Regions from separate parts of the Arsenicicoccus sp. UBA7492 genome, predicted to be linked through region 1. Evidence: riboswitches for the same ligand, from Rfam matches in the RefSeq annotation. Region 1 holds a riboswitch; the other holds the start of a gene.
The links. A riboswitch is a leader RNA that binds a small molecule or an ion and turns the genes downstream of it on or off. The one in region 1 is predicted to bind S-adenosylmethionine.
Positions count from the first base shown of each region.

Region 2: another riboswitch for S-adenosylmethionine. It lies ahead of metB (cystathionine gamma-synthase); the one in region 1 lies ahead of B4E97_RS08950 (bifunctional o-acetylhomoserine/o-acetylserine sulfhydrylase).

Region 1 covers NZ_DLOE01000029.1:39,404-43,810, forward strand. Annotated here, with positions in the region: gene B4E97_RS08930 (aldehyde dehydrogenase family protein) at 1-34, shown strand, start outside; gene B4E97_RS08935 (SDR family oxidoreductase) at 81-941, shown strand; partial or broken gene B4E97_RS08940 (MarC family protein) at 1,152-1,574, opposite strand; gene B4E97_RS08945 (GNAT family N-acetyltransferase) at 1,620-2,108, opposite strand; SAM riboswitch class IV at 2,238-2,355, shown strand; gene B4E97_RS08950 (bifunctional o-acetylhomoserine/o-acetylserine sulfhydrylase) at 2,371-3,696, shown strand; gene B4E97_RS08955 (DoxX family protein) at 3,771-4,256, opposite strand; gene B4E97_RS08960 (GNAT family N-acetyltransferase) at 4,361-4,407, shown strand, end outside.
Region 2 covers NZ_DLOE01000036.1:129,510-133,916, reverse strand. Annotated here, with positions in the region: gene B4E97_RS10515 (DUF2277 domain-containing protein) at 1-158, opposite strand, end outside; gene B4E97_RS10510 (DUF305 domain-containing protein) at 318-983, opposite strand; gene metB (cystathionine gamma-synthase) at 1,328-2,500, opposite strand; SAM riboswitch class I at 2,582-2,702, opposite strand; gene B4E97_RS10500 (GAF and ANTAR domain-containing protein) at 2,780-3,505, opposite strand; gene B4E97_RS10495 (DUF6918 family protein) at 3,567-4,004, opposite strand; gene B4E97_RS10490 (hypothetical protein) at 4,107-4,407, opposite strand, start outside.

The sequences.
Region 1 (4,407 bases):
CGTCGCCTCCTCGATCCCGCTCCCCCTCGCCTGACACCGCACCCTCCCCCACCCCCAGCACAAGAGAAGGAGAAGCCCTCATGAAGGACTACCTGAACTACACGGGCAAGGTCTGCGTCGTCACTGGCGCAGCGTCCGGGATGGGCAAGGCCACCGCCGAGATCCTCGTCGACCTCGGCGCGGAGGTGCACGGCCTCGACCATGTCGTCGTCGACCTCCCCGGCATGACCACGTCGCTGCAGGTCAACCTCGGCAACAAGGACGAGATCGACACCGTCATGGCCCAGCTGCCTGACACCTTCGACGCCTTCTTCGGCATCGCGGGGGTCTCCGGCGACCGGCATGACTTCAACGAGACGATGGCCGTCAACTTCACGGCGAACAAGTACATCACGGAGGCCTACCTCACGGACCGGATGCGCGAAGGGGGAGCCATCGCCTTCGTCACCTCGATGGGCGGCATCAACTGGGAGAAGCACCGCGACGAGATCGCCGGGCTCACCAGGGCGAAGGGGTGGGACGCCACCACCGCCGCCGTCCACGCCCTGGGTCTGGACGAGGCGCCGGGTCAGCTCGCCTACCCGATCTCCAAGCGCGCCACCAACCTGTACGTCGCTCAGGTCGCCGGGGAGTTCGCCGCAAAGCATGTCCGCGTCAACGCGATCATGCCGGCCAGCACCAGCACCGGACTCACCGACGACTTCGCCAGGAGTGTCGGAGGGATGGACAACCTCATCGGCCACGCCGGCTTCGCGGGCCGGCTCGCGGAGTCCCGCGAGATGGCGGAGCCACTGATCTTCGTCAATTCCCCGATGGCGTCCTTCATCTCCGGTGTGGTCCTGCCCATCGACTACGGCGGCCGCACCAGGGAGCTGACTGGCATGAACGAGGACCCGCTGGACGTCGACCTCGTGCCGACGACTGCTTCCGCCGGCGACTGACCACCCCACCGGCCTGTGGTGGTCAGCGTCTTGGGTCTTGGCGCTGACCACCACGCCCACCCGCACCCTCACCTGGATTCCTCGAGCACCAGGACCACTCCGACCAGGTCGACGTCTGCGAGGAGGACGTCAGCGCACCCACTGCGGGAACACGTGCTGCAGCCCGGCGACCACCATCCCCATCAGGCGCGTCATGATCACGCGCAGCGTCTACGACATGTGGTGCCCGATGGCGGGGGCGAACCACAGGACCAGCAGCAGCGCCAGCACGACGACCACGACGGCGGCGGCGACAGCGACATACCCTCTCGCTCCGTCCGCGGATCGGGTCAGCACGATCAGCGTCGTGATGGTGCCCGGGCCGACCATCGTCGGGAAGGCCCTGGGAGAGGACGACACGTCGGACGTGGACGCGTGCTCCGACTGGTGCTGCTGCTCGCTCGGTGTCCCGGAGTGCGCGATGCTCCCCGGCCCGCCGAGCATGCCCAGCGCGATCGTCAGCAGGACGATGCCCCCGGCGATCCGGAAGTCGTCCACCTCGACGCCGAAGAACCCCAGGATCGCCTTGCCCGCCACCATGACGACCAGCGACATCACCAGGCTGTACGCCGCCACGCGGATCGCCGTCCTGCGTTGCCGCGCAGCGTCCTACCCGGCGGTGAACCAGGCCAGATGATCTCAGAAGAGCGTGGCGGGGACCCTCAGCACCGACTCGAAGATCCCGTCGTGAGCGGGGCGCCCACCGAGGCGGCGGGAGATGCCGGCGGCGGCCGGGCCGAGCTCGGTGAGGTCGCCGCGCAGGTGCGTCAGCCCCTCGGCCGAGGACCACGCGAACACCTCGCGGGCCAGCTGACCGCCGATCCCGCACCGGCGGAAGGTCGGCGTGACGAACATCGTGTGCACCTGGCCCCACCGCGAGCGCCGCGGCCCGCCGAGGACGGGGAGCTGCTCGACGAGGGTGACGCCAGCGATGCCGAGGGGACGCTTCTCGATCTCGGCGAGCCAGTAGGCGTGGGAACCGCTGCTGCGCAGCCAGGCGTCGGCGAACCGGTCGATGAACTCGGGGTCGGGCGAGGCGCCGCGCTCCCTGCCCAGCTGCAGCATCATCGCGGCGACGGCGAACGCGTCGTGCGGGCGGGCACGGCGGATGTGGGCGGGGGCGCTCATGGCCACAGTGAACCACCGGTCGAGGGTCTCGGCACCTCCTCGTGACCAAACCGTCACTCCCGGAGACGACGGTCCGTATGCCGGGACGCCACTTCCTCGCCCCACGAGACCACTCCTAGAGTCGCCGCAGGTCATGAGCGTCAGCAGCACGGCCCCGGCCAGCTGACCGGCAACCCTCCCACGCGGCGGGGTGCCCCGGGTGAGGACCTGGCCCCGGCGTCACCCGACACGGCGGCAAGCGCGAGCAAGGAGGGTACGACCCATGAGCGACTGGGCATTCGAGACCAAGCAGATCCACGCCGGGCAGAACCCGGACTCCGAGACGGGCGCGCGGGCGCTGCCGATCTACCAGACCACCTCGTTCGTCTTCGACGACGCGCAGGTCGCGGCAGACCGGTTCGCGCTGACGGACCTGGGCCCGATCTACACCCGCCTCGGCAATCCGACCAACAACGTCATCGAGGAGCGCATCGCGGCGCTCGAGGGCGGCGTCGGCGCGCTCCTGCTGGGGTCGGGCATGGCCGCGACGACCTTCGCGATCCTCAACGTCGCGCAGGCGGGCGACCACGTGGTGGCCTCCCCCGCGCTGTATGGCGGCACCTACAACCTGCTGCGCTACACGCTGCCGAGGCTGGGCATCACGACGACCTTCGTCAGCGACCAGGCCGACCTGGACGAGTGGCGCGCCGCGGTCCGCCCGGAGACCAAGCTCTTCTTCGGCGAGACGATCTCCAACCCCGACCAGAAGGTCCTCGACATCGCGGGGATCGCCGAGGTCGCCCACGACGCGGGCGTGCCGCTGTTCGTCGACAACACCGTCGCGACGCCATACCTCATCCGCCCGATCGAGCACGGCGCGGACGTGGTCATCCACTCGGCCACGAAGTTCCTCGGCGGTCACGGCACCTCGATCGTCGGGGCGCTCGTCGACGCCGGCACCTTCGACTACGCCCAGGACCCCGAGCGTTTCCCGCAGCTCAACACCCCGTCCGAGAGCTACCACGGGCTCGTCTTCGCCCGCGACCTCGGGGTGGGCTCGGCGCTCGGCGCCAACCTGGCGTTCATCCTCAAGGCCCGCGTCGAGCTGCTGCGCGACCTCGGCTCGGCGTGCTCGCCGTTCAACGCCTTCCTCGTGGGGCTCGGCATCGAGACGCTGTCGCTGCGCATCGAGCGGCACCTGGCCAACACCCGCCGCGTCGTCGAGCACCTGCAGGGCCACCCGCAGGTCGAGCGGGTCTACTACGCGTCGCTCGACGGCAGCCCGGAGAAGGAGCGCGCGGACCGCTACTGCCCCCTGGGGTCCGGTTCGGTGTTCTCGTTCGACATCGCCGGTGGGGTCGAGGCGGGGCGGGCGTTCGTGGACGCCCTCGAGCTGCACAGCCACGTCGCCAACATCGGTGACGTCCGCTCGCTCGTCATCCACCCGGCCTCGACGACGCACTCGCAGGGGTCGGACGAGGACCGCCTCGGCGCCGGCGTCACGCCCGGCCTGGTGCGCCTGTCGGTGGGCCTGGAGCACATCGACGACATCCTGGCGGACCTCGACCGGGGCCTCGAGGCAGCAGCTGCGGCCGGCGCGCAGGCCTGAGCACGCGCGAGGCGCCCACCCCACATCGGGGTGGGCGCCTCGTCATACCTGGCGCGGCTCGCGAGACAGGGCCGTCAGGCGCGGGTGGCCCCGACCGACTCGCGGTCGCCGACGGGACGACGACCGTCACGAGAGCCCCGGCCGCGACCGAGCAGCCCGTCGAGGCTGATCCGGCCGGCCCCGGCACCGATCAGCGCGAGCGACGCGGCCGCGATCACGGCGACCAGCTCCCAGCCACCGTCGGTGACGAAGACGCCGCCGTCACGGTGCGCGAACCAGAAGGCGCCCGCCATGTTGAGGACGACGAGCAGGGCGACCAGCGGGGTGGCCAGCCCGACGAGGATGAGGGCGCCACCGACGAGCTCGACCAGCGCGGCGAACCACGCGGCCAGCTCGGAGGCGGGGATGCCCATCTTGCCGAAACCGGCAGCGACGCCGTCGATCCCGTTCGTGCCGAGCTTCTGCCAGCCGTGGGCCATCAGGACCACGCCGAGCACGACGCGGGTCAGCAGCAGCGCGAGGTCGCGCAGCGCGGCGGGCGGGTGCAGGAGGGAGCGCATGAGAGTCCTTCGATCGGATACCTGAACGGACCAAAACATAACGCATGGTTACTTGAAAGATCAACCAATGGCATCCAGCGCCCCCGGCACGGCAGCATGAGCGGATGCAGACCACGATCCTCGAGCCGCGCCACCTGGACCAGGCCCGCGC
Region 2 (4,407 bases), on a different contig from region 1:
GTGATCTGCTCGACCGCGCGGGCATAGGCGTCCTCGTTGGCCTTGGACGGCTTGGGGGAGCCGGCCACCTTGCGGACGTACTGCAGGGCGGCGGCCTCGATCTCCTCCTGCGTCGTCGACGGGTCGACGTTGTGCAGGACGCGGATGTTGCGGCACATGCGGCAACCATAGGCAGCCGCTCGACCAGGCAGGAGAGGTTGGCGCAGGTGCAGCCGTTCAGTCGAGACGGCCTCGACGCACCGTGACCACCAACGGGGCCACACGGGTGATCGCTGGCATTCGACACGCACGAGCGTCGCCGAGCCCCGTCACCGGGATCAGGGGGTCGGCATCGCCTGCATCTCGGCGATCTCCTTGCGCTGGCCCGTGATGATGGCCTGCGCGAGCTTCTTGACCGCGGGGTCCTGCGTGGTCGAGAGGACGTCCTCGGCCATGATCACCGCGCCCTCGTGGTGGCCGATCATGGCCTTGACCCAGGCTGCGTCGAAGGCCGGGCCCTGCATCCCCGACAGCGCCTTGAGGTCGCCCTCGCTGACCATGCCCTCCATGGGCATCGCGTGGTCGCCCGCCGAGACCGGGGCTCCCCAGCCCTTGAGCATGGCTGTCATCTGGTCGATCTCGGGCTGCTGGGCCGCCTGGATCCGTCGGGCGAGGTCCTGCACCGTGGCCGACGCACCGTGACCGGCGAGAGCCATCTCCGACAGGTCGAGCGCCTGGGCGTGGTGCGGGATCATCATCTGCGCAAACATCACGTCGCCCGCCCGGCCCTGCATCGGCGTCGCCCCGGAGGTGGCGCCCGTCGATGCGGGGGCGCTCGAGCTGCCCGAGGCCGACGAGCTTGAGCCGTGACCGGCGTGGGCGTCGCCGGCTGCCGTGCTGGTGGTGGCGGTCGTGCTCGTCGCGCCGCCCTCGCTCGACCCGCAGGCGGCGAGCAGGCAGCCGAGGGCAGCGACGACGGCGACGGATGCGGTGGGGCGACGCATGGGGGCTCCTGACGTTCAAGGTGCTGGGGCAGATCTGCTTGTCTCCCAGCCTAGGTCGTCGGTCCCCGCCTGTGCCGGGCGCCCTGGCCGCATGTCGCCCGCCCGCTCGCACGCCGCGCCGGCGCACGGCGCGGCCCGGCGACCACGCGGGTCGCCGGGCCACGGCATACGGGCTCCGTCAGGCGCTGATGGACTCGCTCAGGCCGCCGGACCAACCCAGGCGGATATGCCTACCTCAGGTAGGTCCATCAGCCTGGCGAACGAAGGCCGGTCGATGCCTCTACCGGCGGCCGAGTCATCAGCCTGGCGAACGAAGGCCGGTCGATGCCTCTACCGGCGGTAGGTCAGGAGGTGGCGAGGGCGCGGTCCAGGCCGGCGCGCACGTCCGCCACCAGGTCCTCGGTCGCCTCGATGCCGATCGACAGGCGCAGCAGCTGGTCGCCGATGCCGGCCACCTCGCGCGCCTCCGGCGTCATCGACGCGTGCGTCATCGTCGAGGGGTGCACGACCAGCGACTCGACGCCGCCGAGCGACTCGGCCAGCGAGAAGCACTGCAGCCCGTCGAGGAAGGCCCGCACCTGCGCCTCTCCGCCGGCGAGCTCCAGCGACACGATCGCGCCATACCCGTCCTGCTGCGAGGTCGCGAGCTCGTGGCCGGGGTGCGACGCCAGGCCGGGATAGAGCGCGCGCGACACGGCGGGGTGCTCGGCGATCAGCTCGGCGACGGCGCGGGCGTTCTCCTCGTGGGCCTTCATGCGGGTGTGCAGCGTGCGCAGGCCGCGCAGGGTCAGATAGCTGTCGAAGGGGCTGCCGGTCAGGCCGAGGACGTTGGCCCACCAGGCCAGCTGCTCGTGCAGCTCCTCGGTCGCCCCGACGACGGCGCCGCCGACGACGTCGGAGTGGCCGTTGACGTACTTGGTGGTGGAGTGCAGCACGACGTCGCAGCCCAGCTCGATCGGGCGGCACAGCAGCGGGGACAGGAAGGTGTTGTCCGCGACCACCGTCGCGCCGACCTCGTGCGCGGCCGACGCCACGGCGCGGACGTCGGTGATGCGCAGCAGCGGGTTGGACGGGGTCTCGATCCACACGACCGTCGGGGCCTTGTCGGCGCGCAGAGCCGCCTCGACCTGCGCCGGGTCGGTGTAGTCCACGGTCACGACCTCGAACGCACCCTTGCGCGACAGCGAGTCGAACAGCCGCCAGGTCCCGCCGTAGCAGTCGTGCGGGATGACGACGGTCTGGCCGGGCGACAGCAGCGCGGACACGACGACGGTGATCGCGCCCATGCCGGTGGTGGTGACGACGCCCCCGGCACCGCCCTCGAGCGTGGCGAGCGCGTCGCCGAGCAGGTCACGCGTGGGGTTGCCGCTGCGCGTGTAGTCGTAGCGGCGAGGGGTCCCGAGCTCCTCGAACGTGTAGTTGCTCGAGAGGTAGATCGGGGGGACGACCGCGCCGTGGGCCGGGTCGGTCTCGAGTCCGGTGCGGATCGCGCGGGTGAGGCGGGAGAGCTCGGTCATGGTGTCGCCTTTCGCAGTCTGAGCGGGCCCAGTCCTGCGGTCGACCATGAGGGAGCGGTATGCCGGACGCGCCGGCGTATCGACCCATCTGCCGGTGGGCCGCGAGGCCCCCGCAGGACTTGGCACCTGACCCTCGGGGTGTCCCCCTCGGGCGGTTGCCCCGGCGTCGTCGGGCCTGTCCCTCAGCCGGTCGTGATGGATGTGCCTGCACCCTAGACCGCCCGCCACGAGGTGGACAGGCGGTGTCCAGCACTCGGGCGTTCGCCGACCGGCGGCCTGCTACGGCTGGGGGTGCTTGTTGGCGACGTACTGCACGCGCTGCCCCTGCACGACCTCCTCGGCCAGCGTGGCCAGCTTGATGTTGAGGTCCTGGCTGGTCTTGCGCAGCAGCTCGAAGGCCTCGTCGTCGTCGACCTTGTGGGCGGCCATGAGCAGACCGACCGCCTTGCCGATCTCGCGCGAGGTGCCGAGGGCCCGCTCGAGGTTGGCGCTGTCGTTCTGCGCCCGCACCGTCATGACGGCGACGGAGGCGAACGACGCCAGGACGGCCGCCTGGTCCACCGAGGTCGTCGTGAACGCGTCGGCGGTGTCGGAGAACAGGTTGAGCGCCCCGACCTTCTCACCGTCGAGCAGGATGCGATAGCCGATGAGGCCGCGCACGGTGGTCTCGGCGACCACGCGGCGGGCCAGCTCGGGCCACTGCGAGCCGTCCACGAGGTTGGGGTCGTGCTGGAAGGACTCCTCCACGATCGCGTCGACGCACGGCCCGTCGTCGACGGCCAGCTCCAGGTCGTCCACGGCGAGGGCGACGTCGTCGGTCGCGGCGGCGCTGTAGAACCGCCCGGCCCGGTCGACCAGCATCATCGAGGCGTGGTCGCAGCCGTCGACGAGCTCGACGGCCGCGGCGACGACGGTCTGGTAGACGGCCTGCGCCTCGGGGCGGCCGTGGATCAGGGTGTTGAGCCGGGCGAAGACCTCGGTGGGCTCCACGCTGCTGCCGGGCATGGAGCCTCCAAGCGGTGATGACGCGACGTTGACCAGGAGTCTAACGACGCGTCACCGGCTGTCATGACGCGAGGGTCTCGATCGCCGTCCCCAGCCGCGGCAGCGCCTCGACGACGTGCTGCTTGGCCTTGGGGCGGACGCCGTTGTAGATCGTGGCGATCGCGGCGTGCCGCGGGTTGGCGGCGCGGGTGTCGCTGACCGACAGCAGGGCGTCGGCGGCCTGGTCCCCGTGGGAGGTCAGGTAGGCGCCGAAGGTCTGGTCGCCGCGGGCGTCCCACAGCGGCTGCAGCGACGCGGCGGCGTCCGGCAGCATGCCGTTGACCGCACGCCGGACGACGCCGTCGTTGACCTTCTTGACCGCGCCGTAGGCCGTCTTGATGATCGCGCCGCCGACGCCGCGCTTGCCCGCCACCTCGGCGTCGATGACGCCCACGAGGGTGTCGACGACGGTGTCACGACGGGAGGGTGCGAGCAGGGTCTCGGTCAGGGAGGTGGGCATCGTGGAGCCTTCCGGTCGGGAGGGTGGGCGACGGCGGGAGAGGCCGTATGCCGGGGGCCGCCCGCACGACAGGTCGCCGCGAGCGCCCGGCCGACGCCCACCCTAGGTCGGGGCGACGGTCGGCGCGACCCGCACGGCCCACCGCAGCAGCGGGCCGCAGTCGGGCCAGGACGACAGGGGCCCGGACGGCACCACCCGGCCGTCGAGCACCCGCCCGTCGGTGGGGTCGAGGCGCGCGTGCAGGTGGGCGATGGGGCGCAGGGCCAGCGGCTCGCTGAGCTCCATCATCATGGTGCGGTCGGTCCGGCCGCTCAGGTGGACGAACCGGTCCAGGTCGGTGAGCCAGCCCGGCACCGGGTCCTCGCGCAGCCGCAGCTCTCGTCGCACCCGCGCCTGCAGGATC